2 regions of the Actinoplanes sp. NPDC051475 genome follow, and region 2 is predicted to be linked to the other one. Evidence: predicted binding sites of a transcription regulator. Region 2 holds the regulator's gene; the other holds the start of a gene.

Region 1 (6,847 bases), on a different contig from region 2:
GCCGATGGCGAGGAGGGCGTCGCGACCGTCGCGCAGGACGGATGCCGGGGTGCCGCAGGTCCAGCCGTCGACCGAGCGGGACACCACCTGGTCCGCCTCCGGCAGCGGCTGGGCCTCGTCGAGCAGGGCCTTGATCGGGGTGCCGAGCCAGAGCGCGTTGCCGATGAGGTCGCCGCCCACGTCGTTGGAGACGCAGGCGAGCGTGACGTAGCGCGAGACCATCGGGCGCTGCAGCAGCTGTTCCCAGGTGATGGTGAGGGGGTTGCGGACCATGCCGTGGATGTGCAACTGCCAGGAGGCGGGGTCGACCTGGGGCGGGTACAGCGAAGTGTCGATGCGGTAGAAGTCGGCGGCCGAGGTGACGTAGGCCGTCGCCCCCGGGACCTGGGCGCCGGGCGGGATCGGCGGGGGCGGTTGCGCCGGCGGGGGCAGCACCACGGCCTGCCGGGCGGCGGTGACCGCGCGGCGGGAGGTCAGGTAGCGGCCGCCGAAACCGCCGACGGCCCCCACGGCCGCCGCGATGCCGACGCCGACGAGAAAGCGGCGCCGGCCACCGTCGAGCGGCGGCGGAGCCGCCACGGGTGCGTCCGGAGAAGAGACGGAGGCGGCGAGAGCGATCAGATAGCGCAGCGCGGTGGCCGCCACCAGGCCGGCCACGAGGGAGGGCACCGCGGCGGCGAGACCCGCATCGTGCCGGGTCAGCGCGGCGACCACGCCGATGACGGTGAAGAGCGCGACCCCGCCCAGGGCGAGAACCCAGGAGCGCAGCGCCGCCATGCCCACCGCGGCGGCATAGCCGGCCAGCAGCACCATCGTGCCCGTGATGAGCGCCGTCTTGTCATGCGTGCCGAAGACGGCGATGCCGAAGTCCTTGACCGGCCCGGGAACGGTGTCGACCACCACGCCCCCGACGGCGAGAAGCGGAGAGGATTGCGGTCCGATGAAGGCGGCCACCACTTCGCCGAGCCCGAGCCCCGCCGCGGCAGCCGCCACCCCGGCCAGGCCTGCCCGCAGAAGGGCGGCCCGGAGCGAGGCGGCCCCGCCCGGGGCAGGAGCAGCGGGAGGACCGGAAAGCTTCACGCGATCCATCCTGCCGCGCCTGCCCGGGAATGGCTCTTACGAAGTCATGACGGCCGGTCGCAGTGGCGGCAACGCCGCGACCAGCGAGTCGAGCAGTTCCACCGCGCACCGCTCGGCCCGCGGCTCGGGCAGCTTCGGCACCCCGGTCGCGGGCAGGTCCCAGACGACCCGTCCCGGCGACAAGCTCTCCAGGGCCGCGTACCACTGCTGCAAGGGCTCCCTGAGCTGCACATGTGCGGCGAAGTTGCGCCGCCGGCGGGTCTCGTCCCCGTCGCGGCGGAGCTGCAGCGTCGCGATGTCCGGCAGGCTCACGAGGACGGCGTCGGCGAAGCCCAGCCGCCCGCTGCGGAACGCCTCCCGGGTGACCGCCAGCTCCCGGTCGAACTGCGCGCGCGGTGCGAGCCCGAGCGCCGCCATTCCCCACGCGTAGTGCAACTTCACCGGGTCGGTGTCGCAGAACGCGATGCCGTCCTCGCGTTCCAGGTCGAGGGCCGTGGCCCAGCGTTGCGTGCCGGCCCGCACCCAGTGGCGGGCGAGCGCGACGGCGTCCGCCGGTTCGCGGCCGGTCATCTGGTACTCGGCCACGTGTCTGCCGACGTACCGGCGGCACCAGGAGGTCTTCCCGGCCGCGGTGGGTCCCTCCACGACGACGATCATCCGCGCACCTTTCCCCGGTTCTGCATCACACACGAGAAGGGCGCGCCGCGGAAGCGACGCGCCCTTTCGCCGAAACTACCGGTCAGAAGCCCGGGCCGTGCTGGTGGCCGTGGCCACCGTGGCTGTGCCCGTGGCCGCCGCCCGCGGCGGGCTCCGGCTCGGCCGGCTTCTCCACCACGAGACCCTCCGTGGTGAGCAGCAGGCCGGCGATCGACACGGCGTTGGAGACCGCGTTGCGGGTCACCTTGACCGGGTCGATGATGCCGGAGGCGGCGAGGTCGACGTACTCGTCCGTGGCCGCGTTGAGGCCGTGGCCCCAGCCCAGCTCGGCGACCTTGCCCACCACGACGTAGCCGTCGTGGCCGGCGTTCTGCGCGATCCAGCGCAGCGGCTCCACCAGCGCCTTGCGGACGATCGAGACGCCGACCGCCTCCTCGCCGGTGAGGCCGAGGTTGCCGTCGAGTGCCGAGACGATGTGCGCCAGGGCGGCGCCGCCGCCGGGGACGGTGCCCTCCTCGACCGCGGCCTTGGTCGCCGAGATGGCGTCCTCGATGCGGTGCTTGCGCTCCTTCATCTCGACCTCGGTCGCGGCGCCGGCCTGGATGACGGCGATGCCGCCGGAGAGCTTGGCCAGGCGCTCGGAGAGCTTCTCGCGGTCCCAGTCCGAGTCCGAGGCCTCGATCTCCTTGCGGATCTGCGCGACGCGGTCCTCGATCTCGGACTTCTTGCCACCGCCGTCGACGATGGTGGTGTTCTCCTTGTCGACCACGACGCGCCGGGCGGAGCCCAGCATGTCGACGGTGACCTGGTCGAGCTTGTAGCCGAGCTCGGGGGCGATGAGCTCGCCACCGGTCGCGATCGCCATGTCCTGCAGCATCGCCTTGCGGCGGTCCCCGAAGCCGGGGGCCTTCACCGCGGCGACCTTGAAGGTCTTGCGCAGCGCGTTCACCACGAGGGTCGACAGGGCCTGGCCCTCGACGTCCTCGGCGATGATGAGCAGCGGCTTGCCGGCCTGGAGAACCTTCTCCAGCAGCGGGAGCAGCTCCTCGACGCTGGAGATCTTCTGGGTCGTGATGAGGATGTACGCGTCCTCGAGCACGGCCTCCTGCGCCTCGGCGTCGGTCACGAAGTTCGGCGAGATGAAGCCCTTGTCGAACTGCAGACCCTCGGTGACGACGAGTTCGGTGCTGAGCGCGGAGCCCTCCTCGACGGTGATGACACCGTCGCGGCCGACCCGGTCCATCGCCTCGGCGATCAGCTCGCCGATGGTGGCGTCCTGGGCCGAGATGGTGGCGACGTTGGCGATCGACTTGTGGTCGCCGACCTCGACCGCCTTGGCCAGCAGAGCCTTGGAGACGGCCTCGGCGGCCTGGTCCATGCCCCGCTTGAGGCCGATGGGGTTGGCGCCGGCGGTCACGTTGCGCAGGCCCTCGCGGACCAGCGCCTGGGCGAGCACGGTGGCCGTGGTGGTGCCGTCGCCGGCGACGTCGTTGGTCTTGGTCGCCACTTCCTTGACGAGCTGGGCACCGAGGTTCTGGTACGGGTCGGTGAGCTCGATCTCCTTGGCGATCGTGACGCCGTCGTTGGTGATCGTGGGTGCGCCGAACTTCTTGTCGAGGACGACGTTGCGGCCGCGCGGGCCGAGGGTGACCTTGACCGTGTCGGCGAGCGTGTTGACGCCGTGCTCCAGCAGGTGCCGGGCGTCGTCAGAGAAACTGAGGATCTTCGCCATGTGTAGGTCCCTTCACGCACCACCGCCCTGGCCCCAGGTGCGGGCCAGGGCGGGAAGCACTGTCAGTAGGTCACTTCTCGATGACCGCGAGGACGTCGCGGGCGGAGAGCACCAGGTACTCCTCGCCGGCGTACTTGACCTCGGTGCCGCCGTACTTCGAGTAGAGGACCGTCTCGCCGACCTTGACGTCAACCGGGATGCGGTTGCCCTTGTCGTCGATGCGGCCCGGGCCTACAGCGAGGACGGTGCCCTCCTGCGGCTTCTCCTTGGCGGTGTCGGGGATCACGATGCCCGACGCCGTGGTCGTCTCAGCCTCGTTCGCCTGGACCACGATCCGGTCCTCGAGCGGCTTGATCGCAACCTTGGTCGCGGTAGTCACGGGCATACCCTCCTGGGTACAGGTTTCGCCGGCCAGCTTCGGCCGATCTCATGCCTCATGCCACCGGGCGGGGCCGTCGTCGCGGGTGCCGGTCCGCCTGGCGCAAGCGCACTCCCCGGGACGGGGCGCGCGCTGGCACCCTCGGGTTGAGAGTGCTAATCGGAGATTATGCCGGAACTAGCACTCCGTCAAGGAGAGTGCCAACACGGCAGAATGACTCCCGTGGACCTCGAACTGCTCGCCTCCCTGCGTACCCCGGAAGGGTCCGAGGCTCTTGCGGCCGCGGCCGAGGTGGCCGGCGGAGATCCCTTGGCAGCGGCCTCGGCCCTGCGGTCGCGCGGTATCGCCGCGCCGCTCGCCGCCGCTGCGCTCACCCAGACCGACCTGCGGCGACGCGCGGAGAGCAAGTTCGGGGCCGAGGCGGCGGCGATGTTCTTCACCCGGCCCGGCTTCGAGCAGGCGACCCGCGCGGTGGTGGCCCACCGCCGCGCCGCCCGGCTGCGGGCCGCCGGCGTCGAGACCCTCGCCGACCTGGGCTGCGGGCTGGGATCGGATGCGCTGGCCGCGGCCCGGCACGGGATCCAGGTGTACGCGGTGGACGCCGATCCCCTGACCGCGGCGGCGGCCCAGGCGAACGCGGCTGCCGCCGGCCTCGCCGAGCTGGTGACCGTGGAGTGCGCGGACGCCACCACGGTCGAGGTGGAGAAGTTCGACGCGGTCTTCGCCGATCCGGCCCGCCGCCGCGCGGGTCGTGGCCGGGTCATGGACCCGCAGTCGTGGTCGCCACCGTGGGACTTCATCGCGGCGCTGCCCGGGCGGGTGCCGCGGACGGTGTTGAAGCTGGCACCCGGCATCGACCATGCCCTGCTGCCACCGGGCGCCGAGGGCGAATGGGTCAGCGTCCACGGCGACCTGGTCGAGGCGGCGTTCTGGTGCGGGCCGCTCGCGGAATTCGCACGGCGGGCGAGTCTATTGCCGTCGGGGGCCGGGCTGCACGGCTCGGGGTTCGAAGCGGCGCCGGTCGGACCGGTGGGCCGGTTCCTGTACGACCCGGATCCGGCGGTCGTCCGCTCGCACCTCGTCGCCGAATTCGCGGCGGAGATCGGCGGCCGGCTCGCCGACCCGGAGATCGCGTACGTCCACACCGACGATCCCGTGGACACGCCGTACGCCCGCCGCCTGGAGATCACGGACGTGCTGCCCTTCTCGCTCAAGCGGCTGCGCGCGTTGCTGCGCGAACGTGGGGTGGGGCGCGCCGAGATCCGTAAGCGCGGATCGGCGTTGGAGCCCGAGCAGCTCCGCCGTGACCTGCGCCTGCGGGGCAGCGGCTCGGCGTCGATCGTGCTGACCCGGGTGGCGGGCGCGCCGACCGTACTGCTGTGCCGTTAACCTCGCTGATCGTGGCTAAGAAGGCGGCCGGGACGCCGGCGACCGTAGTGCTGTCCGCGGCGAAGGTGCCGCACGAGCTGCACCCGTACGACGTTTCGCCGGACGCCCCCAACTACGGCGCGCTGGTGGCCGAGGCGCTGGGCGTACCCCTGGAGTCGGTGTTCAAGACGCTGATCGCCGAGGTGGACGGGGCGCTGACCGTGGCCGTCGTACCGGTGACCGGGGATCTTGATCTGAAGGCGCTGGCCGGGGCGGCCGGTGGGAAGCGGGCGACGCTGGCCGACCGGGCCGCTGCCGAACGCAGCAGCGGTTACGTGCGCGGCGGCATCAGCCCGCTCGGTCAGCGCAAGCGACTGCCCACGGTGATCGACGACTCCGCGACCGCGCTCGAGCGGATGTACGTCTCGGCCGGCCGGCGGGGATTGCAGGTGTCGATGGCCCCTGCGGACCTGATCCGGCTGACCGAGGCCGCCACGGCCAGGATCCGGACATAAGTCCCGCACCGTTACGACACCGTTACGACCAAACCGGATCTTTCTCCGGAGAACCTCCGATTTCGGATCGCGAAGTGACCTAGCGTCACGTTGTGAGTACGCCATGCCGGTTGTGCTGCACCGTGCCACGGGAATACGTTGCCCGACGCAACAAAAACATCATGGAGTGGCATCCCGGCTGCGCGCGCGAGGAATCCGAGGCAAGATCCGGATTGATCCGAGAGGACACTAGGAATGCGTAAGGGAATGTTCGCTCTTGCCGCGGCAGGTCTGCTGGCCAGCGGCAGCATGGCCGCATGCGGCGGCGACAGCGGTACCGACTCCGGCAGCGGGGGCACCAGCGGCTCATCCGTCGGCAAGATCGGCGTCATCCTGCCCGACACCGCGAGCTCCCAGCGATGGGCCTCCGACGACCCCAAGTTCCTGAAGGCGGCGTTCGACGCGGCGGGCGTGCCGGCCGACATCCAGAACGCCCAGGGTGACAAGAGCCAGTTCCAGACCATCGCCGACGGCATGATCTCGAGCGGCGTCAAGGTCCTCATGATCGTCAACCTGGACTCCGGTACGGGTAAGGCGGTCCTCGACAAGGCGGCGTCGGCGGGTATCGCGACGATCGACTACGACCGGCTCACCCTGAACGGCGGCGCGAAGTACTACGTGTCGTTCGACAACGTGGCGGTCGGCAAGCTGCAGGGCGAAGGTCTGGTCAAGTGCCTGACCGACATGAAGGCCACCAAACCGATGGTCGCCGAGCTCAACGGCTCCCCCACCGACAACAACGCGACCCTCTTCAAGGAGGGCTACGACTCGGTGCTGAAGCCGAAGTACGAGTCGGGTGACTACGTGAAGGGCCCGGACCAGTCGGTGCCGGACTGGGACAACGCGCAGGGTGGCACGATCTTCGAGCAGATGCTGACCCAGAAGAAGGACATCAAGGGCGTGCTGGCCGCCAACGACGGCCTGGGCAACGCCGCGATCGCGGTGCTCAAGAAGAACAAGCTCAACGGCAAGGTGCCGGTCACCGGCCAGGACGCCACCGTGCAGGGCCTGCAGAACGTGCTCGCCGGCGACCAGTGCATGACCGTCTACAAGGCGATCAAGCAGGAGGCCGACGCC
Region 2 (6,847 bases):
CGGTGACGGTGCCGGAGACCGCTTCGATCAGCAGGACCAGCGGGGGTGTGGCCACCGAGATGCCGAGCAGGGCCGCCCAGCGTCCCTCCCACGGGGTCGGGCGTGTCGGTACGGCGGTGGTCAGCCGGGTCATCGAGGGGTGCAGCGCGGCCCCGCCCCAGGCCAGGTAGAGGACGATGTAGCCGGTCTCGGTGTACCAGGCCGGGTGCAGGCCGTACGTGATGTCGCCGGCCAGCACTCCCACCGCGCCGGCGCAGAGCAGGAAGGCCGACCAGTTGAACCAGGCCGCCGTCATCAGGCGGGCGGCGACCCCGACGAGCAGGAGGTCGCCGATCGCGTCGGCCGCGGAGATGTCTCCGATCTGGCCGCTGCCGCCGATCATGAAGACCCAGACCACGAGCAGGCCGGCGCAGGATGCGGCCAGCAGGTCGATGAGCCGGGCCCGGTTCATCAGCAGGGAACCGCCGCGGGTGAACTGCAGCAGGGCCAGGGCCACGAACACGAACATGGTCAGGTAGCAGATGTCGGCCACGCCGCGCTTGTCGAGTGCGTAGAAGACATCACCGACGGCGAGGCAGGCGACCGATGCGGCGAGCAGGAGCCAGGGTGCGACGCGGGCCGGACGGTGCCGGCTCACCCCGACGGCGACGGCTCCGACGCTCGCGGCTCCCAACAGGATCCATTCCAGGGCTTGGAGCACGAATAACTAGTACCAGCACGGTCGCTGTCTGTCCATGTCGATGTATACGCAGCGCTATGACCAGGGCGGCTGCATCCGGCGGCGCCGGCCGGGATGAACAAACGTGAATGCGAGAATGAATCACCAGGGTCCGCAGGTCAGCGGAACACTTCCGCGACGACCGCGTCGTTCCCGACCCGTCGCTCGCCGGTTACGGGCTGCCACTTTCCGTCAGGGGCCGTCCATTCGCGATCGGCGAAACGTACCCGTTCGAGTCCGGTGCTCTTGGCGTGCGCCACCAGCCAGTGGGCGTACCGCCAGCCGGCGTGCGGGTCCTTGACCGTGACGGTGAGGTCGGTCAGGCGGTTGGCGTCCACTCCCCAGTCCAGCGCAAAGCCCTGGGCGAGGGCCTTGACGGCGGCCGCGCCGCGGAGGGCCGGCTCGCCGCTGACGGTGCACTCGACGGCGCTCGTGGCTCGCCCGGTCAGCGCCCGGGCGAGCACTTCGGACTCGTCGACCCACTTCTCGTACGCATTCGGGTACGCCGACCGCTGCACCTTCTGCGCGGCCTCGGTGACCCGCATCTTCTGCCAGTTCTTGACCTTCTTCAGGGCCCTGTAGAACTTCTCCGCCGCGTACCGGGGATCCTGGATCTGTTCCTCGGAGCCCCAGCCCTGGCTGGGCCGCTGCTGGAAGAGGCCGACGGAGTCGCGGTCGCCGGTGTCGAGGTTCTCCAGCTTGGACTCCTGCAGCGCGGTGGCCAGAGCCACGACGATCGCCTGCTCCGGCATCTTGCGCCTGACGCCCACGGCGGAGATCGTCGCCGCGTTCGCCATCTGCACGGCGTCGAGAGTGACCTCGCCGTCGGCGCGTACGGTGCATTCGGGGCCCAGGTGCGGCAGCTTGATGCCGCCGCTGAACGACCTGGTCACGAAGAGGAGGCCGAAGGCGCCGAGCAGAACGACCACAGCGACCACCGCGACCGGCTTCCGCTTCACCCTCACCCTCCCTCTCGTACGCCAAGCCTAGACAACGATCGCTCGCGTCCTAGGTCACCGGCACCCAGGCGGCCGGGCGCTTCTCGCGGAACGCCGTGACGCCCTCGCGTCCCTCGGCGGACTTGAAGTATCCCGCCGATCGGGTGGAGAGGTCGGCGAGATCCGCCCGGATCGACTCGGCCGGGGCCCGGCGCAGCAGCTGCTTGGCGCCGGCGAGCGCGAGCGGGCCGCCCTTGACCAGCGAGTCGCAGTACGCGCCCACGGTCGCATCCAGCTCGTCGGCCTCGACGGCCTTGGTGACCAGCCCGATCTGCGCCGCGCGGGCACCGTCGAACACGTCGCCGGTGAGATAGAGCTCGGCGGCGGCGCGCGGTGCCAGCCGGGGCAGCACGGTGGCGCTGATCACGGCCGGGATCACGCCGAGGCGGACCTCGGAGAAGGCGAACGTGGCGTCCCGCACGCAGACCGCGAGGTCGGCGGCGGCGACGAGACCCAGGCCGCCGGCGCGGGCCGGACCGGCCACCCGGGCGACGACGGGTTTGGGGAATTCCCAGATCGCCGCGAGCACGTCGGCGAGCAGCTCGGCCGGGACCCGGCCGTTCTCCCGCGCCTCGGCGGTCTCCTTCAGGTCGGCCCCCGAGCAGAACACCGGGCCGGAATGGGAGAGCACCACGGCCCGGACGGCGGCGTCGGTCAGGGCGGCGCCGAGGGCGTCGAGCAGCTCGCGCATGAGCGGCGTGGAGAGAGCGTTGCGGTTGGCGGGACTGTCCAGCGTGAGGGTGGCCACACCGGCGGCGGTGACGGTACGGACGAGAGCCATGCCGGAACCCTAACCGGGCCGGTGCACACTTGACGGATGCCCGGACCCCTTCCCGACGGCGAGCCCGTACCCAGCGACGGTTCGCTCCCGGAGTCCGCGCTGCGCGAGGTGGGTGCGCGCGGCTTCGGCGTCTACGTCCACGTGCCGTTCTGCGCGAGCCGGTGCGGCTACTGCGACTTCAACACGTACACGGCCGCCGAGCTCGGCGGGGGCGCGAGCCGGGACGAGTATGCCGGCACGGTGCTGCGCGAGCTGGAGCTGGCCGGCGGCATCGTGCGGGCGCCCGTCGACACGGTGTTCGTCGGTGGCGGCACGCCCACCCTGCTCGACCCGGGCGACCTGGGCCGGATCCTCGAGGGCATCGACCGCACCTGGGGGCTGACGGCCGACGCGGAGATCACCACGGAGGCGAACCCGGAGTCGGTGACCCCGGCGTCGCTGCAGGCGCTGCGCAAGGCCGGCTTCACGCGCATCTCGCTGGGCATGCAGTCGGCGTCGCCGGGGGTGCTCGCCATCCTCGACCGCAAGCACACCGCCGGGCGGGCGCCGCAGGCCGCCGCTGAGGCCCGGGAGGCCGGGTTCGACCACGTCAACCTCGACCTCATCTACGGGACGCCGGGGGAGACCGCGGACGACTTCGCCGCCTCGCTCAGCGCGGTCATCGAGGCCGGCGTCGATCATGTGAGCGCGTACTCGCTGATCGTCGAGGAGGGGACGCGGATCGCCGGGCGGATGCGGCGCGGCGAGCTGCCGTACCCGGAGGACGACGTCGCCGCGGACCGCTACCTGGCCGCGGAACAGGCCCTGACCGCGGCCGGCTTCTCCTGGTACGAGGTCTCCAACTGGGCCACCTCACCCGCCGCCCGCTGCCGGCACAACCTCCTGTACTGGACCGGCGGCGACTGGTGGGGACTCGGGCCGGGCGCTCACAGCCACGTCGGCGGGGTGCGCTGGTGGAACGTCAAGCACCCTTCCGCGTACGCGAAAAGGCTGGCCGGCGGAGTCTCACCGGGCCTGGGCCGCGAGCTGCTGAGCGCGGAGGACCGCCGGATCGAGGAGGTCATGCTGCGCTTGCGCCTCGCCGACGGGTTGCCACTGACGCTGGCCCGGCCGGAGGGCGCCCGGCAGGCGCTGGCTGACGGCCTGCTGGACCCCGCGGCGTACGCGGAGGACCGGGCGGCTCTGACGCTCCGTGGTCGTCTCCTTGCGGATCTGCTGATTCGCGAGCTTGTCTAAAGCCCGCGTCGGGGCACGATCGGCGCGGTCGGCTGAGTCCGGGCGGCGCCGTCGAGAGCACGGCGCCGCCCGCCTGCGTTACTTGATCATCGAGACCGTCATCGGATAGTTGTACGGCTCGTTGTTGTTGGCCTTCACCCCGGCGATGACGCCGATGATCGTGGCGATCAGCCAGGCCGCGATGCCGATGAAGATGCCGACGACGATGCAGCTGAGCACCCAGCCGACGATCGCGACGATCGACCAGAGGATCTGGAAGTTCAGCGCCTTGACCGCCTCGGCCCGGACGACCGGCGACTGGTTGCCCCGGGCGAGGAGCGAGACCAGCGGGGCGATCCAGCCGGAGCAGCCGGCGCCGAGGAAGGCGCCGGCCGCGCCGCCGAAGTGGGCGACGAGAATCCAGGTCTTGTCGTCGCCGCCGGGCTGGCCGTAGCCCTGCGGCGGGTAGCCGGGCTGGCCGTAGGCACCGGGGGCGCCGTAGGGCTGGCCGGGCGGCGGGCCGCCGTACGGGGCTCCGGACCCGGGCGGCGGCTGGTAGCCACCGGCGCCGGACCCGGGCGGCGGGTAGCCACCGGCGCCCGAGGTGGGCGGCGGGCCGTAGCCACCCGCACCCGAGGTGGGCGGCGGGCCGTAGCCTCCGGCGCCCGAGGTGGGCGGCGGGGTGCCGTACGTCGGGGGCTGGGGGGAGCCGTACGCGGGGGGCGGCGGCGGGGGCGATCCGGCTCCCGGGTCGTTGCCCGGATATGGGTTGATCGGCCGGGTGGGGTCCGAGGGATTCCCCTCACCGGGCGGACGCGGCGGTTCAGTCATGGCTGACACCGTAGGACCGCAGGTCGACACTGGCGAGAGCAACACCCGGGTGAGGTCGGAGAATAGACACTCGGCTAAGTGGCGGCAGCACTACCGGTCGATCATCGCGTGCGGGCCCGGAGCGACGTAGACTGGCACTCGAGTTGCGCGAGTGCCAGGAGGCCGTGCGTGTCGAGAGGCCGTGAGTGCCAGGAGGCGGAGGGAGGGGTCATGAGTCTCGATGACCGCAAGCTCGAGGTGCTCCGTGCCATCGTCGAGGACTACGTGGCCACCCAGGAGCCGGTCGGCAGCAAGGCCCTGGTCGAGCGGCACCAGCTCGGGGTCTCCCCGGCCACCGTGCGCAACGACATGGCGGTGCTGGAGGAGGAGGGCTACATCCGGCAGCCGCACACCAGCGCCGGGCGGGTGCCCACCGACGCCGGTTACCGGCTCTTCGTCGACCGGCTGTCGCGGGTCAAGGCGCTGAGCCCGGCCGAGCGGCGGGCCATCGAGCGGTTCCTCGCCGGCGCGGTCGACCTGGACGACGTCGTGCATCGCACCGTGCGCCTGCTGGCCCAGCTCACCCGCCAGGTCGCCGTGGTGCAGTACCCGAGCCTCTCCCGGTCGGCCGTACGGCACCTGGAGCTCGTCCCGATCTCCAGCACCCGGCTCATGCTCGTGATGATCGCCGACACCGGCCGGGTGGAGCAGCGCCTGGTCGAGCTGCCGGTGCCGACCAGCAACGACGACGTGCTCGACCTGCGGCGCAAGGTCAACGCGAAGCTCTCCGGGGAGAAGCTCGCCGACACGCCGCCGCTGGTGCAGGCGCTGGTCGACGAGTCGGCGCCGGAGAAGCGCAACACCATGGCGTGCCTGGCGTCCGTGCTGCTGGAGACCCTGGTCGAGCGCAGCGACGAGCGTCTCGCCCTGGCCGGCACGGCCAACCTCACCCGCGGCGGCGTGCTGGACTTCCAGGGCTCGCTGCGGCCGGTGCTGGAGGCGCTGGAGGAGGAGGTCATCCTGCTCAAGCTCATCGGCGAGGTGGAGCCGAGCACCACCCGGGTCCGCATCGGCGACGAGAACGAGATCGACAATCTACGGGCGGCGTCGGTGGTGAGCACCGGTTACGGACCGGGTACGACAATCGTTGGTGGGCTCGGCGTCTTGGGGCCCACCCGGATGGACTACCCCGGCACGATCGCCACCGTACGTGCCGTGGCACGCTACGTTGGCGATCTGCTGGCACAGAACTGACGCAAAAGCGACGACGGTCTCCGGCGCACAGCGCGGGGCAGACATGAGGACTCGAAACCCTGTGGCCAAGGACTACTACGGAATTCTCGGCATCAGCCGCGAAGCCACCGACGACGAGATCAAGCGCGCCTACCGCAAGCTGGCCCGTCAGTACCACCCGGACGTCAATCCGGATCCCGAGGCGCACGAGAAGTTCAAGGACATCAACGCCGCCTACGAGGTCCTGTCCGACGACCAGAAGCGGCAGATCGTCGACCTGGGCGGCGACCCGCTGGCTCCCGGCGGCGGCGCGGGTGCGGGGCCGGGCGGCCCCGGCGGCGCCGGCCCGTTCGTCGGCTTCCAGGACATCATGGACGCTTTCTTCGGTACGGCCGCCGGCGGCGGCGCCCGGGGACCGCGCCCGCGCACCCGGCCCGGCGCCGATGCGATCCTGCGCCTCGAGCTCGACCTGGTCGAGACCGCGTTCGGGGTCGAGGCGCCGATCACGGTCGACACGGCCGTGCTCTGCACCCAGTGCTCCGGGGCCGGTACGGCGCCCGGCACCCACCTGGCCACCTGCGAGACCTGCGGCGGACGCGGCGAGGTGCAGTCGGTGCAGCGCACCTTCCTCGGCCAGGTCGTCTCGTCGCGGCCCTGCCAGAACTGTCAGGGTCACGGCACGGTGATCCCGCACCCCTGCCCGACCTGCGCCGGCGACGGCCGCATCCGGACCCGCCGCTCGCTGACCGTGAAGATCCCGGCCGGCGTCGAGGACGGCATGCGCATCCGCCTGGCCCAGCAGGGCGAGGTCGGCCCCGGCGGCGGCACGGCCGGCGACCTGTACGTGGAGATCCACGAGCGCCCGCACGACGTCTACTCGCGCAAGGGCGACGACCTGCACTGCCGGGTCACCCTGCCGATGACGGCGGCGGCCCTGGGCACCCGGCTGACCATCAAGACCCTCGACTCCGAGGAGAACATCGAGGTCAAGGCCGGCACCCAGCCGGCGTCCACGCTGCGGGTGCGCGGCAAGGGCGTGCCCCACCTGCGCGGTCAGGGGCGCGGTGACCTCTTCGTGCACCTGGACGTGAA

The links. Region 2 encodes HrcA, which represses chaperone genes, less so after heat shock. Its sites were predicted from a motif close to GGTTNGCACNCTCNNNNNGAGNGTGCNAACC; they were not measured.
Region 1: a site for HrcA is predicted at 3,979-4,009, ahead of groES (co-chaperone GroES). Genes of this name have one in related genera too.

What each region holds. Positions count from the first base shown of each region.
Region 1 is NZ_JBFAZZ010000004.1:365,395-372,241, forward strand. Features, by position in the region: gene AB0368_RS11175 (molybdopterin-dependent oxidoreductase) at 1-1,014, opposite strand, end outside; gene AB0368_RS11180 (hypothetical protein) at 1,117-1,737, opposite strand; gene groL (chaperonin GroEL) at 1,820-3,469, opposite strand; gene groES (co-chaperone GroES) at 3,540-3,854, opposite strand; gene AB0368_RS11195 (class I SAM-dependent methyltransferase) at 4,071-5,237, shown strand; gene ybaK (Cys-tRNA(Pro) deacylase) at 5,249-5,731, shown strand; gene AB0368_RS11205 (substrate-binding domain-containing protein) at 5,966-6,847, shown strand, end outside.
Region 2 is NZ_JBFAZZ010000012.1:236,070-242,916, reverse strand. Features, by position in the region: gene AB0368_RS25000 (PAS domain-containing protein) at 1-700, opposite strand, end outside; gene AB0368_RS24995 (hypothetical protein) at 838-1,683, opposite strand; gene AB0368_RS24990 (enoyl-CoA hydratase-related protein) at 1,727-2,497, opposite strand; gene hemW (radical SAM family heme chaperone HemW) at 2,534-3,733, shown strand; gene AB0368_RS24980 (DUF4870 domain-containing protein) at 3,812-4,543, opposite strand; gene hrcA (heat-inducible transcriptional repressor HrcA) at 4,754-5,776, shown strand; gene dnaJ (molecular chaperone DnaJ) at 5,838-6,847, shown strand, end outside.